DNA from 4 places in the Shewanella sp. GutCb genome. Region 2 is predicted to be linked to each of the others. Evidence: predicted binding sites of a transcription regulator. Region 2 holds the regulator's gene; each other region holds the start of a gene.
What was found. Region 2 encodes sigma-54, which starts transcription at its own class of promoters, with help from an activator protein. Its sites were predicted from a motif close to GTTGGCACGNNNNTNGNNT; they were not measured.

Region 1 (4,217 bases), on a different contig from region 2:
GATGATTTACAGCGAACTCTATCGCTAACAAGGCTTACCAATTGATTGCTTGAGTTAACTTTATACGCTTATCAGTCCAGTGCGACAGTCTTTTAGCAAACACTCAAGATCGTAACATTTACGCAACTTGTAGGGATTTACATAACGTACTGATTATAAACAACTAAGACTATCTATAGTGACTATATCAACAGTATTACCATTTGATGTCCCACATAAAAGTAAGAGATCTCTTACGCCAAGGACATCCGAATCCGATATTTTTATCTCTTCTTGCCTGAAAAGGCTTCAAATAACATCACCCAATCAGCCATTAAACTATAAATGGGATATTTAAATGTCGCCGGTTTGTTCTTTTCAAATACAAAGTGCCCAATCCAAGCAAAACTATAACCAATGACGGGTAACAAACATAACAGTAACCATTGCCCTGAATAGAGCGCGAAAATAGTCACTAAGATAACCAGAGAGCTGCCAATATAGTGTAGCGCTCTGCACGTTATATTTTGATGTTGCGACAGGTAAAAGGGATAGAATTCAGCGAAATTATTAAAACGTTTAGTCATTAGTCTGGCCTCGATAAAACATCAATTCCCCCGTCACCTTGCCTATTTCTAGATCCTCCAATTTGTCGAAACCATGATTCGAAAATAATGCAATATGTGCTGGATCGCTAACAAACACACCAACGCCATCAAGCTGCAACTGTTCATCACACCAACTCAATACTGTTTTAACTAATTGACTACCGTAACCTTTGCCTTGCTCATTTGTTGATATAGCAATGAACTGCAAAATACCGCAACGACTATTGGGCAGGTTTTCTATAATTTGGTGTTCTTTTTTGATCCAAGCTTGGGTCGATTGCCAACCAGCACTTATCAACATTTTCAAACGCCAATGCCAGTAACGGGCTTCACCAAGCGGGACTTGTTGAGTGGCAATACAGGCAACCCCTATCAGTCGTTCTCCAGAAAACATGCCGATTAACCCTTGTTCCTGTTGCCACAGCGCATTTAACTCTTCACGAATAGCGCCACGCAGTTTTTGCTCATATTGCACCTTGTCATCATCATAGAGTGCATCCATAAAAAATGGATCATCGTGGTAAGCATTGTAAAGAATTGAGGCGGCAATACGTAAATCTTCAGCCGTTAGATAGACCGCTCGACACTCTTCCATGATTTGATTTTCCATTGTTATTTTCCTTGACCTAGATCACATAAATACCAATGTAACAAGCCCATAGAAAAGTGCAATTAATAATCAACATTCACTTTGTCAGAACTTTAATGTTGTTCTAAAACGAGCATCTGATGAGTAATTGGGTGTCAAAAAGTATCGATACTAAACTTGGAGGATTAGGTCGTTTTCTACCATACTGGAAGCAACACGATAGCAACGGAGCGTTAATCATGGACACCACCCCTTTGGATCTAGAACATCTATTTCAACAGCTCGGTTTACCAAGTGATGCTAAAGCAATTGAACTGTTTATACGAAAACATACGATTACTAAAGGGCTGCTTATTCATCAAGCGGGATTTTGGACAATATCACAGCAACATTTTCTAGCAGAGGCATTAGCGGAAGATGCCCAATGGTCGGATTTAATTGACCATTTAGACACCCTATTAAGAAAGTAACTTCACCATATTAAAGAAATATAGAAAGATAATTATATTTTGGTGTAGGCCTTTTCGCCCCATCCAACAACGGCATTATTGCTAATAACCACGGGAGTACACTCATCTTTGGTTGTCTTGCCGTCGCCCTTAACTCGTTGTGTGCGATAAAACAGCACATGCACTTCTTTATCTTGTTGGATATAGGCTTCATTAAAATCAGCAGTACCCATTAGCGTTGTCACCTGCTCTTTTGACATCCCCAGTGAGATCCTCGATAGGCCGTCACGGTTACTTTCTTGGATTTTCTCCCAAGCTCCATTGTTATCCCAATCAGATTCACCATCACCTACATTGATAACGCAACCAGTTAACCCTATGCTTGCTATCCCAAAAAACGCTAAACTTAGTAGATTATTCTTCACATTAACTTCCTGTATTTATATTGATTTTATAAATATCATTAAAGCAAACTACATGCCACATGTTAAAGCATTGTTTAATAATGATTTAATTTTAATTAATTACTGTTAATGAACTAAATATACTAATGAGTAAGGAATTTAACCAACGATGAGCCCTCTAGACCAAGTACTCTGCGCCGCCAAACAGCTCAGCGATGAAGGTAAAAAACCCACTCTTGCATTAATTAAAACTAAGCTAGGTGTCAGTGTTGCAATGCTGACTTTGATCCAAGGCTTACAACAGTACAAATCGATGAATGCTGTAGACAAAGCCGCAATCCCGACTAAGGCGCAGTTAACCGCATCAGCGCAAGCACCTCTGCAACTTCCAACCAACACTCAACAACAGCAAAGAATTACGCAACTTGAGCAGGAGCTGTTAACCCTTAAAACCAACTATCAAGCCGTAATCAACAGATTAACAGCGCTTGAATCAGCATCGCTTAATGCTAGTGGAGCCAAGAAATAATGCATGTTGTTGAATTAAGATTTGAATGCTTCGATAACACGACAATCACTGCCGCCGAAAAAGCCATTAATGGCTTGTTAGAAGCTTATCGCGCCAATGGTCAAATACTCGGTCGAGAATTTGCTGTCGCTTTCAATGACGGTGAGTTTAGAGCTCGCTTGTTGATGCCAGAAAAAAGTAGCCTTGCCAAGCGATTTAATAGCCCTTGGGTCGAGAAAACCTTAATTGAATTAACAGACGCTAAACTACTTGCTCCTCGCGAGAAGTATATTGGCCAAGATATCAATTCAGAAGTGTCTAGCCAAGAGACACCAAGTTGGCAGCTGCTTTATACCAGTTATGTGCATATGTGCTCGCCACTAAGAAATGGTGATACGCTGCAGCCAATTCCACTTTACCAAGTACCAGCGACAGCCAATGGCGATCATAAACGGCTGATCCGCTGGCAAACCGAATGGCAAGCTTGTGATGAAATACAAATGGCCGCGGGGACTAAAGCCGAGTTTGCAGCACTTGAGCAGCTAACCAGCCACAAAAGTGACCTCTTTAGACGCGGCTGGGACTTGCGTGGCCGAGTTGAATTCCTGACAAAAATCCCAACCTATTACTATCTTTATCGCGTTGGTGGAGAAAGCCTAGCCAATGAGAAAAAACGTTGCTGTCCAAAATGTGGTAGTGACCACTGGCTATTAGATGAGCCGCTATTGGATATGTTTCACTTCCGCTGCGAACCATGCCGTATCGTGTCGAATATCTCTTGGGATCATCTCTAAAAGAGACAAAAAAGGTCTAAATTGCAGTGCAATTTAGACCTCTTCTTTCAAGCTAATAGTTTAAGCTTCTAGCGTTAAATTTTACCCGCTATTTCCCACGTAAGTTCTGCCACATTATTTTCATACGCTGCCAAATACCTGGGTGATCGAGTACTGGCATATCTTCTTCCACCAGCTTAACCGGTGGCGTCACTCGCGCCGTAAGCTCAGCGATAAAACCATTTAACGAATCTGCTAACTTTTTACTCTGATTTTCCCCAGGGATTTCAATCCAAACGCTGCCATCGGTATTGTTAATAGTGATCATCTTATCTTCATCATCAAACACACCAATAAACCAGGTAGGATCTTGTTTGAGCTTCTTTTTCATCATCAAATGTCCGATGATATTCTGCTGTAGATACTCAAAATCAGTCTGGCTCCACGCCTGCAATAACTCTCCCGTTCCCCAAGGTGAGTCAAACATCAATGGCGCTGCAAAATGTGCCCCATAAAATGCACTAAGATCGGCATGTAAAGATAGCTCTAGTGCATGTTCGACATTATCAAAAACACCCGGCACGTCACGCGAGACTGATTTCCATTGCAATGCTTCTTCAGAACCAACGTCAACATCGCCCAAAATACACTCTGACGCTTGTTGCTGCGCATAATATCGAGGGTACTCTCCCAACGCATCTAAGTAGGCTTGTTGGTAGTCGTTTAAAAAAATATCCAGAGCAGGTAAAGAAGACACTTAAGCCGATCCCAAAATCAGTTATAATAAGAGTCTATTTTGACATGGAAACCGTATTGATGACACAACATCATGATCCCTATAGTGACGCACCCGAACTTTCAGAGCTTACATTAGGAAAGTCCACAGGCTACCAAGAACATTATGATG
Region 2 (4,217 bases):
TGTTCTCTAAAGAAGCGAGCTCAGGAAAAATACTCGTGGCTACGGGTAATCCTGCGACATATACCCAAATGATGGAAGATGGCCGCCCGGCGATGGCAAGTGCGAAAGAGATCCGTTATGAGTTGGCAACAAGAACCTTAACCTTGTTAGGTAATGCAACCTTGGAGCAAGAGGGCAGCCAAGTCACGGGTAACCGCATCAAGTACAATATCGGACTACAAAAATTAGTCGCAGAAAGTACAGGTAAAGGTAATGATCGCGTGATCACTATCATTCAGCCTGAAGCTTATCAAGAAGAGACGCCTGAAACCCCAGCCGCACCCATTAAAAAGCAGGAACAGCAATGACCCAAAAAACGCTGACCGTACGCAATTTAGCGAAAAGTTATAAGAGCCGAGCCGTTGTTCAAGATGTGAGTTTAACGGTCAAAACAGGGCAAATTGTTGGGTTATTGGGTCCTAATGGTGCAGGTAAAACCACAACATTTTATATGGTTGTTGGTTTAGTTCAGAGCGACAAGGGTCAGATCTTAATCGATGACGATGATTTAACCTTAGACCCAATGCATCTCCGAGCACGTAAAGGCATTGGCTACTTGCCACAAGAGGCAAGCATCTTTAGAAAGCTCTCAGTGCGTGACAATATCATGGCAGTATTACAGACTCGCAAAGATATCAATAACGAGCAGCGTGAAGAGCAACTTGAACACCTACTCGAAGAGTTTCACATCACCCATATCCGCGATAGCCAAGGCATGGCGTTATCAGGTGGTGAACGCCGCAGAGTTGAAATTGCTCGAGCACTGGCAGCCAACCCAAAGTTTATTCTACTCGATGAACCTTTTGCCGGCGTTGATCCAATATCGGTTATCGATATTAAAAAGATTATTGAACAGTTAAAAAGCCGTGGCTTAGGGGTGTTGATCACAGACCACAATGTGCGTGAAACATTGGACGTTTGTGAACATGCCTATATCGTAAGTCACGGAAATTTGATTGCAGAAGGCACACCTGCCGAGATATTAGATAATCAGCAGGTTCGAGCAGTGTACTTAGGTGAACAATTCAGGCTATAGTTAACCCACAGTATGCGGGTTTAATTGTATAGCATTAGCTAAGTATATGAATACAATCAAAGTGTTGACTCTTTAAGCTCTCTTCGTCAAATCACCGAGCTTCAACGTTTAATTACAGTGTAGGGAATAGCGGTAAGATGAAAGCGTCACTCCAGCTCAAAATGGGTCAGCAGCTAACTATGACTCCACAATTACAGCAGGCTATTCGCCTTTTGCAATTGTCCTCTTTAGAGCTGCAGCAAGAGATCCAGCAAGCATTAGACTCTAATCCACTGCTTGAATTAGATGAAGAGCAATCCGATGGCGAGCCTATCAGCAACGAAGATAGAACCACCAGTGACTCTGACAGCTATTCAGAGTCGGATAGCGACAATGAATACAGCAGTAACACAGATGTTGATCCACAGCAGGATAGCGCTGCGGTAGACACCTCTGATGCATTAACGCAAGATTCAATGCCAGATGAACTCCCAATGGATACTACTTGGGATGAAGTCTATACCGTGTCTTCGAATTCAAGCTCCGGCGGAATGCGCGATGATGATATGCCATTCCAAGGCGAAACCACTGAAGGTTTATACGAACATCTTGAATGGCAGAAAAATCTAACGCCTTTTTCTGATAATGACCTAGCGATTGCCACCGCCATTATTGATGCGGTTGATGAGCGAGGTTACCTTACTCAGAATTGTGAAGATATTCTTGAAGCAATGGGCGATCCAGAGATCGAGATAGACGAAGTGGAAGCCGTACTCAAACGCGTGCAGCATTTCGACCCTATCGGCGTCGCAGCCAGAGATCTCAGTGAATGTCTGCTTATCCAATTAGCTCAATATGCAGAAACAACACCCCATATAGACAATGCTCGCCTGCTCATTAAAGATTACTTAGATTTGATTGCTGGACGTGATTTTAGGCAATTGATGCGTAAGACTAAGCTCAAAGAGGATGACCTGCGTGATGCTATCACGCTTATTCAAACCTTGAACCCAAGACCGGGCCTGGCAGTCACGCGAAGTAAAGACGAATATGTGATCCCCGACGTTTCAGTGACAAAAAAGAAAGGCCGTTGGGTGGTTGAACTCAACCCCGACTACATGCCAAAAATCAACGTCAATCAACACTATGCTTCGATGGCTCGTAGCCAAAAAAATCAAGCAGATGGCCAATTTATTCGTAGTCACTTACAAGAAGCTAAATGGTTTATTAAAAGCATTGAGAGTCGTAATGAGACCCTCCTAAAAGTCTCCAACTGTATTGTGAAGTTCCAACAGGGATTTTTCGAATATGGTGATGAAGCCATGAAACCTATGGTACTCAACGACATTGCTGAAGCCGTAGAGATGCATGAATCCACTATCTCAAGGGTGACCACACAAAAGTATATGCATACCCCTAGAGGTATTTTCGAGTTAAAGTATTTCTTCTCTAGTCATGTCGGAACCGACGACGGTGGAGAGTGCTCATCAACAGCAATTAGAGCGTTTATTAAGAAGTTAGTCGCAGCTGAAAACCAACAGAAACCATTAAGCGATAGCAAAATGGCGCAACTGTTGGCAGAACAGGGGATTAAAGTTGCTCGACGTACCATCGCGAAATACCGCGAAGCAATGATGATCCCGCCCTCAAACCAACGCAAGAGTTTATAACTAAAATTAGACACTTGGAGGAATCTTTCTATGCAAATTAACCTTACTGGGCATCACATTGAAATCACTGCGTCACTGCGCAGTTATGTTGAAGAAAAATTTACAAAGCTTGAACGTCATTTCGATCAGATCAATAATGTGCACGTCATATTGAATGTTGAAAAAATGCAACAGATTGCCGAAGCACGAATTCACCTGAAAAAAGGTGAAGTTTTTGCCACTTCGGAACATGCGGACATGTACGCCGCAATCGACTCCCTGATCGACAAATTAGATCGTCAGGTTATTAAACACAAAGAGAAGCTGACCAAACACTAACGATGGAACTATGTACCATCCTGCAGCCGGAATGCACTACCTGTGCCACTCCGGGCAGTAAGAAAAAAGTACTGGAACTCATCAGCGATATTGCCGCTGCCCAGTACCCTACCCTTTCTTCACAAGAGATTTTCGAAAGCCTGTTGGCTCGCGAAAAAATGGGTAGCACAGGTATAGGCAACGGTATAGCAATCCCTCACGGGAGATTGGCTAATATTGACCATCCATTGGGCATATTAATCAAATGTGAAACACCGATATCTTTTGACTCGATAGATAAGCAACCGGTTGATATATTATTTGCCCTGTTAGTGCCCGCAGATCAATGTGAGCAACATCTCGCGACGCTGTCTTCAATGGCAGAAAAGCTTAACGACAAAGCGATCGTGAAGCAGTTGAGAAAAAGTAAGAGTGAATCTGAGTTATATGACTTAATCACTCAATAGTGAGAGGTCTCTGATCTGTCGAGCTTAGTTTTTACGCATTTTTTGATGTTCAAGAAGTACAAGACATGAGCAAAGAGAAACGCTTACACACTCTTGTAGGAATAGCTTAGAAACACTTAAACCAGTGTTCCTAAGCTATTGTTGCCGTGTTATAGGCTATTTGTGGAGAATAATTAAACTGCATTGCCTCCGTATCGTCCCACCTCGCCAAAATAATGTATAAACTGCGGTAAAAACAAACCTAAAAGTGCAACTATCTCGACGGACTCAAGTCCGTAAGTCGCTAGAGATTACCGATATACAAGCAGTAAGATTTAACGACCTAGGCATTTATTACAGCAATATTATTTATTATTACCAACTAGCCTAAGCTATTGCTTTAAGCCAGAAAAAAGTTAATCTATAATCTTGTACACCCCGTATACATTTATAAAACATTAATTCTAACTTTTATTAGGTAGTGAAAAGATGAAACTCGTTCTAGTCTCTGGTCGTTCCGGCTCAGGCAAATCAGTACTGTTAAGAATGCTAGAAGATCTCGGCTATTATTGTGTCGATAATCTACCATTGCCAATGATGGGCACCCTGCTTGAACAACTTTCTGGTAACTCAGAGTTAGTCGCTATTAGTGTTGATATCCGCAACATGCCAGAAAAAGAGAACGAATGGATTAAGCATCTGACCAATTTGCCAGAAGGCGTGGAGTTATTGAGCTTCTTTTTAAACTCT
Region 3 (4,217 bases), on a different contig from region 2:
GTAACTACCAGTGGCGATTTAAACAAGTTGCAGTTGTTCATTGATAAGGGGGCCGGTTTTGCTTTCAACGTGAGGGAGCCTGGTGAAATAGCGCTAGATTGACCCGTTAATCGAGTATTTTTTGTAAAAGTAGCTCTGTAACTCGCACAAACTGAAATAATGGGTATAATTTTGCGTCAATAAGGCTTGCGCTAAAGGTCTAACTTTGGATAATGCCTTTCTTTTAAAATTAATAGCTATCTTAAGCGAGGGCGAAAATGAGCGAAGTAACAACCGCTGAATTCAATGAAGAAGGTAAATACCTTCGCAAAGTAAGAAGCTTTGTATTAAGAGAAGGCCGCCTTACAAAAGGGCAAGCACAAGCGTTGGAGCAACAATGGCCAGCCATGGGCCTAGATTATACGCCTGAACCTATCGATTTAGTCGAGGTTTTTGGTCGTGAAGCTGACACCGTGCTTGAGATCGGTTTCGGTATGGGCGCTTCATTAGTTGAAATGGCTAAAGCGGCTCCAGAGTTAAACTTTATCGGTATTGAAGTACATAAGCCGGGTGTTGGCGCCTGTTTGTCTATCGCGGCAGAAGCTGGGGTGACTAACCTGCGCGTGTATCATCATGATGCGCTTGAAGTGTTAGAAAACAGCCTTGCCGATGCAAGTTTGGCAAGGTTGCAGTTATTCTTCCCTGATCCGTGGCACAAAACACGTCATCATAAGCGTAGAATAGTACAGGCACCTTTTGCTGAGCTTATCCGCAACAAACTTAAAGTGGGTGGCGTGTTCCATCTGGCGACAGATTGGGAAAACTACAGTGAGCACATGTTAGAAGTCATGAACAGTGCGCCTGGTTATAAAAACCAATCGGCGACAGGTGATGTTGTTGAGCGTCCTGAACATCGTCCGCTAACAAAGTTCGAAGCACGTGGTCATCGCTTAGGTCATGGCGTTTGGGACCTTATGTTTGAGCGTGTCTAAGCGTTATATAGTTCGTTAATTTAGTTTTTATTTATCACCATTGAGGAGTTCCACCATGGCAGCTAATCGCAGTCGTCGTTTACGTAAAAAGTTACGCGTTGATGAGTTTCAAGAGTTTGGATTCGATACAAACTGGACTTTCAATGAGTCTGTAACTGAAGAGCAGATTGATTCAATTGTTGATCAGTTCATCGAGACAATTATTGAACCTAGAGATCTTGGGTTCCATGGCGGCGGACATAAAGAGTGGGAAGGTATTATTGCTACTCAAGATATCGGTAAATGTACAGATGAAGACCGAGCTGCAGTTAAAACCTTCTTCGAAGGCCAACCTGTTGCAGATGTCGAAATCGGTGAGCTATACGATATTTGGTGGAGCTAATGCCTGAATTGGCATTACTTGAGGAGGTCGTGAAGAAAGTACGACCTCTTTTAGGTAAGGGTAAAGTTGCAGATTACATTCCTGCTCTTGCTGAGGTAAATGCTAATAAACTGGGTATAGCCGTGACCACCAGAGATGGTGTCACGATAGGGGCTGGGGATTATCTCGAGCCCTTTTCAATTCAAAGTATTTCAAAAGTATTTAGCTTAACACTGGCGTTAATGCATTACGAAGAGCCTGAAATTTGGTCACGTGTTGGTAAAGAGCCATCAGGACAATCTTTTAATTCTCTAGTGCAAGTTGAGTTAGAAAAAGGGCTACCGAGAAACCCATTTATTAATGCGGGTGCCTTGGTCATTGCTGACCTGTTGCAAGGTCGGTTAGGTGCGCCAAAGCAGCGAATGTTAGAAATTGTACGTGAGCTCAGTGACAATCCAAGAGTGGGTTACGACAAAGTCGTTGCTAATTCTGAATATCAACACAGTGCGCGTAATGCTGCTATCGCTTATTTGATGAAGTCGTTCGGTAACTTTAATAATGACGTTAATACCGTTCTTAAGAGTTATTTTCATTATTGCTCTTTGAGAATGAGTTGTGCTGATCTGTCTAAAGCAATGTTATACCTCGCTAACAGAGGTAAAAACCTCGCTGGAAAACAACTGATCACACCGGTACAAACTAGGCAGTTAAATGCTTTGTTAGCCACTTCGGGTTTATATGACGGCGCTGGTGAGTTTGCTTATCGCGTTGGTATGCCCGGAAAAAGTGGCGTTGGCGGAGGTATTATTGCCGTTATTCCAGGGGATATGTCTGTTTGTGTATGGTCACCGGAACTCGATGCTAATGGTAACTCTCTTGCTGGAACTGCCGCGCTAGAGACACTTTGCCAAACGCTTGGTCGTTCAATTTTTTAATTTCCTGCTTTAACTCATCTGCTAATGTAATAATTAGCCAATAGTTCGTAGTATTGGCTAATTATTCCTATCCTATTATCAATAAAGTCACACCCTTAATTCCACTAATCCTTTTATAATAATGACTTATGTTCTTTGGCATGTTACGTGCATTATCTATTATATATAACATGATATTAACAAGGCGATAAAGGACTAAAGCAATGAAAAGACTACTTACCTCTGTTGGTGTATCCGCTGTACTACTGTCAGCCTCTAGTGTGCAAATAGTTAATGCAAATGAAGATTCAGATAAGCACTTTAAAAATGAATGTGAAGTATCGTTAAATTACGACGTTACAGTTGAGCCGAAAAAATTGACCGTAAGTGAAGTCGGTAAAGAACAGTACAGAATTGAAATGAATAAGCTTTTTGTCAATGGTGAACAAGTACCGCTTAACAAACAGCAGCAAGCATTGGTAAACCAATACGCCGATGAGGTTTCTGCTCAAGTTCCCGAGGTTATCGAGCTTGTTAATGATGCCGTAGCAATGGCTTCGACAGCGGTGAGTATGGCATTGACTCCTTTGTTAGGTGATGCAACTGGCGCTAAAATTGATGAAATGATGGATGGTTTGCAACAGCGCATTGAAAATGTGGCCTATCAGCATGGTGACACATTTTACCTTGGTGCAACCGAGTCTTCGCTTGAAAATGCATTTGGAGAAGAGTTTGAGCAAGAGATGGAGCAGCTAGCCCAAAACTCTATCGGCACTATGGTGATGACGCTAGGAAGCGAAATGATGTCGGGTGAAGGCGGTTCGTTTGAGCAGAAAATGGAGTCATTTTCAACCAAAATGGAATCAATCGGCGATGACATAGAGCTGCAAATGGAAGGGCAAGCACAAGATCTTGAAATTCGTGGTGAAAAGCTCTGTAAGAGATTTAAGTCTTTAGTGGTATTAGAGAAAGAGCTACACACTCAAATACCTGAATTAGCAAAGTACTCTTTGATAGCGACGGCAAACAAAGAAATGCGTGAGTAAACATTAATCGTTATTTTTAGATCCAAAACTCCTTGGTAAAAATAGTTCTTGTGTTGCTGAGCTAAATTGCAACAACCCCTGCATCCCACCTTTGTGCAGGGGTTTTCGTTTTTCCCCTATGCTAACGTCTTAACTGACCGTGCCTTAAATCGATAGCAGCAAGCGAAACTGACTCTGTATCCTCTTATCTAACGCTATCCTATTGTTCTGTATGCCAGTATGAATGCTCACTACATGCTAGTACAAAAGTACATATATGATGAGTTCTAAGTTTTTTTTGGTATACTTCTAAGAATAAAAACAAAAACCACTTTTTGGTTGAATAATCATCACTCTACGCTAGCGTACATATATTCTCTTAAGGTATTGCTCTATAAGGTATTGTTGGCCTTGGTGGCTTATCTTAGCGATGGAAGTACTATTACTCTCGTAAACACCTTAAGGCGATTTACATGTTAGAACTTTTAGAACCAATCGCAATTTTTACTCATGTAGCTCGAGCGGGCAGTTTTAGCGCTGCGGCACGAAAGTTAGGAATATCTAAGTCAAAAGTGAGTACTCAGGTCGCAGATCTTGAGCATAAGCTTGGCGTTCAACTTATTCAGCGTACTACTCGTAGTTTAAGTTTGACTGAAGCAGGTCATTTGCTCTATGTGCAAGGTGAAGAGCTGCTAAGAGATGCAGATCAGGCTGTTGCCAGCGTACATAACCTAAATGATGCTACTCGTGGTGTCTTGAAGGTGGGTATCTCACAGTCTTTTGGTACTATGCATATCATTCCTGCTTTACCAGAATTTATGGCAAGACACCCGGAGCTTGAACTGCAAGTCAGCCTCCTTGACCACAAGGTCGATGTAGTCAGTGAAGGCTTAGATCTATTACTGACGATGTCTGAGCAGTTACCTCTTGGCATGGTTGCAAGACC
Region 4 (4,217 bases), on a different contig from region 2:
GAATTTGGCATTCCCTCCATCCCTGGAGGTCAGACGAACTTGCGGCGAGCCTCAGTAGCGTCTGCACATGCGCTGGCCGCAGTCATTGGAACCACAGATGTATCAAGCTGCTCATTAGCTTCAAGACAAAATACATGTCGTGGCGTTTCATGCATATTAGGCTAAAGCGTGTATCTGGCCATCAGGTTGTTCATTTTGAGTTGATCTATAGCGATATGAGGAGTGTCATTATGATGTAAGGAGCATCACTGATCATGTGTTCACGAATAGTACCCAACATCACCGCAGACCATTGGAACCAACAATATTGAAGTTAACTTTGGATTACGGAGTGACGATAAAGCTGAAGGAGATTATCGAACCTCAGCTGATAATCCAGCTGAGATCCTGAAAGGGTGGGCAGGACACTGTCGTACTTTAATACGCTTGCGGTCGGCATAACCAACCGAAAGCACATTAACCGACAACAGCACCCGCGCCGTGAAAGTTTGCTCTGTTCAGAGTTAATTTTAGACCAAATTTTAAGAATGAGTTATAAAAGTGAGTTCGAATCACTTATCTGGATGACAAATCTGACTCAATATCGAATTAGCCCATGCTCTCGGAGCCGTTGATATTGTCGACGTTGAGGTCGCTTTTAGTTTGGCTATCTTGTGTTTACAGGTATATGGAGGGGCTTCTATTTTGCGACAACATTAGGTCAGCTCCCTCTCAAATCTTCTCTGGGTTATTGAAGACTTTTTTTCATTTCCTCAATGGTATTTTTTAATTTATCAGGGTTAAATCCACTGATTATTTTTATATTCTCTGCGGTTGGGTTAGACGTTGGCATCACAATAAGTGCAGGTGTTCCCTGGAAACCAAGCTGAGAAAAAAGTTGGTAATTATCATCTATACCATCAGTTTTATGTTCAGCGGCTTCAAAATCAGCTATTTGGATACCAGCAAGTTGTGCTTGCTGATTAATATCTGCTTTAGTGAGCTTTCCTTCATTCTTTCCAGTAGCAAAAATACTGTCATGGTAAGTCATATAGGCTTTGCTGCCCTTTTGTTTAAAAATCCATTGACCTACTTTTGCTGCATACATAGAAGGCTTCCAGCGTTGCGCGAATATGGGCGTCTCTTTAAAAATAAATTTCACATCAGGATTATCTTGGATCAATTGCGTAATAATCGGTGATATTTTTGAGCAATATACACATTGATAATCAAAAAACTCAATAACACTTACTTTGCTATCTTGAGGACCTATAAAAGGTGTTTTCTTGTCTTGAGTGAGTTGTTTGGCCATTGAGACCGCAACTTCAACTGCTTTCTGGGCCATTTCAGCTTTTTTCTGTTGGTTTAATTTCTCAGACGCTTTAATTAAGAACTCAGGGTGCTGAACGAGGTAATCACTGACAACCTCACCAAGCTGGTCTTTTTGGGCCTGATTAAGGTCAGTTAGATCTAATTTATTGGTGTCGCAAGCACTAACGCCAAGCGCGATGAATAGAGGAACTAATATCTTTTTCATAGACATTTTTTAATCATTTATAGTGTGGGATATTAAGTCAAAAACAGTAAACCTTTAATTTGTTATGTAAAGTTAACTATTGTCCATCTTTCACTTGATTGGGGTAAAACCTATTTCCTTGTTGTTTGAGATCTTAGATACAACCCTCAGCCGCCAATATTCGATGGGAATATCTGTACTGCCGTTGGCCGCAGGTCATTGGCACCATCAATTTCAATGTTTCGGAGTTAGGCTTTAGATAGGGGATGTCGCTGAGATAAAGCTAAATGGGGTGGGCAGGGCACTGCTGTACTCTAGTGTGCTTTCGGTCAGCATAACTGACCGGTAAGCACATTAATCGACAACAGCACCTGCGCCGGGAAGGTTTACTCATTTAAGAGTTAGTTTTAAAAGCGAGTTTGAATCGCTTATCTGGATGACTAATTCGACTCAATGCCGAATTAGTTCATGCTCACAGAGCCGTTGATATTGTCGACGCTGAGGTCGCCGCTACCTGAATCAACAATGCTAAGGCCTTTGGTGTTGTCGACTTCGATGTCACCAGAGCCGTCGTCAATAACGACATGGCCATTGATGTTGGTGACCGTCATATCTCCAGAACCATCATTAATGTTGGTATCGCCACCGATCCCTTTTACGTTGATAGACCCAGAACCATCTTCTAGGGTGAGCTTGCCTGTGGTGTTGCTAATTGATACTGAGCCAGAGCCGTCGATGATGCTGAGGTTATGTCCGCCTTGAATCCAAAGATCACCTGAGCCATCCTCAAGGTCGATATTTGCTGAGACATCTTTGATCTCAATATCACCAGAGCCATCTTCAAGCTTAAGCATCATAGTGGCGGGTACTTGAATGGTTAAATCAATATAGGGAGAGCGGCTGAAGTTGATATTGCTGTCAAACTCGGCGATCAATTTTGCGTTGCTCCCCTTTCTATTTAAGCTTAAATCGGCTTTAACATCGCCATAGGTATATATGTCGGCAATGACGGTGATCTGAGTGAGTCCTTCAATGCCTTGGATCTTCAAGTCTCCAGCACCCGTATCGGCGATGAGTGTGTCGATGCCAGCGGCTTCAATCTTAATTGTTTTTTTCTGGTGATCCATAGGACCGGCACTCGCGCCATTAACATTGATGATGCAACCGGAGAGGGTTAGCGTAATCGCTGCGGCAAAAAGGCTAGAGAGTAGTTTCATTAGACGATGTCCTTGTTATTTTTGTTTTTTATTTTAGTGATCAATATTTAGTCATACTGCTTTGCTTTTTAATGTTTGCAGATAACGTGCCAAGTGGTTATCTAATTGTTTTAATTATGATGTTTTATTGTTACCTTGATTCGCAGTGGTGAATTCTCTCATCAATTTGGCTAAAGTCGACATTATTGGTGATTTTACTCAAGGCGTTGATAGCAAAGAGTCAAATTAATTTGCGTACTTTAGAATGGAAGCAAACTTATGAATTATTTATCAGTAAATCAGCAAGGTTGGGATCGCCGCGTGCAAACCCATGTCACTTCTGATTTTTACGATGTTGCTGGCTTTTTAAAGGGTAATAGCTCTTTACAAGAGATAGAGCTAGCAGCGTTGAATGTAGAAGGCAAAAGCCTATTACACTTGCAATGCCATTTTGGCTTAGACACGTTATCGTGGGCACGACTTGGAGCTAAGGTCACAGGTGTCGACCTCTCTATCGCCGCGATTGAGCAAGCCAATTTACTGGCGGCAGAAGCGGGATTAAATGCTGATTTCGTTTGTACCGATGTTTATAACGTGGCTGAGCAGGTCGCGGGGCAATTCGACATCGTGTTTACCTCTTATGGCGCAATCGTGTGGTTACCCGATTTAGACCAGTGGGCACAGACCATTGCGAGTAAACTCAATGCTGGTGGTCAGTTCTATATGGTGGAGTTTCATCCAGCTCAGGCTGTCTTTGAAGGTTATAGCTATTTTCATCAAGATGAACCCGATATCGAAGATGAGGCTACCTACACCGAGAATGCGACAGATGAAACCGATACTTTTGTCAGTTGGGCGCACTCTTTATCAGATGTCATTAATGCGTTGATTGGTGCAGGTATTGAAATTGAGTCATTCAATGAGTTTCCCTTCAGCCCCTATGACTGTTTTGAGGGGCTAACCAAAGAGGCTGTTGAAGTCGAGTTACCGGCAGGTAAAACACAATGCGAGCGTTTTTATGTAGAGCAGCAAGGCCAGCGTTTACCGCTGACCTATGCTATCTCAGGATTCAAGAAAGCTTGAGCTAGATAGGCGTTACTAAAGCAGCGCCTTATGGCGCTGCTTTTAGCTAAGTGAATGTAAAGCTATGCTTATCTAGGTTTAATCTGACAAGCTAGTTACTGCGCAGTACTGGGTACTTTTGGTATTCGTTATCATAGTAAGGGCTACGCTCATAGAACCAACGCAGTCTTGCCTTAGGGTCGGCAGCAAATTCACTGTCTTTTAATGCTTCATTAAACTCAGCTTGCAATGCTGGGTCTTGTTTAAGCATTTTGGCCGCCAGTGGTTCAACCGCGTAGTTTTCAATATATTCGGTGCGAGTGAAAATAGGGTTAAAGAAACCCCACTGAAACAGTGAATCAGGCGATTGTGGTTCAAGCAGCAGTATGGCTAAGTCACCCAAAGGTTGCTCGGTATCGATACGGACTGTACCGACGGGTAACGTTGTGGTGATGTTGTTGCTA

Region 1: CXF86_RS14630 (DUF3192 domain-containing protein) is a predicted target of sigma-54. The motif match lies at 2,092-2,110, and genes of this name have one in related genera.
Region 3: CXF86_RS02740 (YggN family protein) is a predicted target of sigma-54. The motif match lies at 2,402-2,420, and genes of this name have one in related genera.
Region 4: CXF86_RS11330 (DUF4097 family beta strand repeat-containing protein) is a predicted target of sigma-54. The motif match lies at 2,788-2,806, and genes of this name have one in related genera.

What each region holds. Positions count from the first base shown of each region.
Region 1 covers NZ_PJBL01000025.1:53,236-57,452, reverse strand. Annotated here, with positions in the region: gene CXF86_RS14645 (Mpo1-like protein) at 264-566, opposite strand; gene CXF86_RS14640 (GNAT family N-acetyltransferase) at 559-1,197, opposite strand; gene CXF86_RS14635 (DUF2789 domain-containing protein) at 1,317-1,646, shown strand; gene CXF86_RS14630 (DUF3192 domain-containing protein) at 1,679-2,050, opposite strand; gene CXF86_RS14625 (hypothetical protein) at 2,199-2,558, shown strand; gene CXF86_RS14620 (Zn-ribbon-containing protein) at 2,558-3,331, shown strand; gene syd (SecY-interacting protein) at 3,420-4,067, opposite strand; gene queF (NADPH-dependent 7-cyano-7-deazaguanine reductase QueF) at 4,127-4,217, shown strand, end outside.
Region 2 covers NZ_PJBL01000020.1:47,835-52,051, reverse strand. Annotated here, with positions in the region: gene lptA (lipopolysaccharide transport periplasmic protein LptA) at 1-347, shown strand, start outside; gene lptB (LPS export ABC transporter ATP-binding protein) at 344-1,075, shown strand; gene CXF86_RS12065 (RNA polymerase factor sigma-54) at 1,213-2,724, shown strand; gene hpf (ribosome hibernation promoting factor) at 2,755-3,042, shown strand; gene ptsN (PTS IIA-like nitrogen regulatory protein PtsN) at 3,045-3,488, shown strand; gene rapZ (RNase adapter RapZ) at 3,957-4,217, shown strand, end outside.
Region 3 covers NZ_PJBL01000002.1:226,231-230,447, reverse strand. Annotated here, with positions in the region: gene trmB (tRNA (guanosine(46)-N7)-methyltransferase TrmB) at 258-971, shown strand; gene CXF86_RS02750 (50S ribosome-binding protein YggL) at 1,027-1,353, shown strand; gene glsB (glutaminase B) at 1,353-2,267, shown strand; gene CXF86_RS02740 (YggN family protein) at 2,471-3,292, shown strand; gene CXF86_RS02735 (LysR family transcriptional regulator) at 3,745-4,217, shown strand, end outside.
Region 4 covers NZ_PJBL01000019.1:28,944-33,160, reverse strand. Annotated here, with positions in the region: gene CXF86_RS11335 (DsbA family protein) at 728-1,522, opposite strand; gene CXF86_RS11330 (DUF4097 family beta strand repeat-containing protein) at 1,957-2,712, opposite strand; gene CXF86_RS11325 (class I SAM-dependent methyltransferase) at 2,971-3,774, shown strand; gene CXF86_RS11320 (M14 family metallopeptidase) at 3,866-4,217, opposite strand, start outside.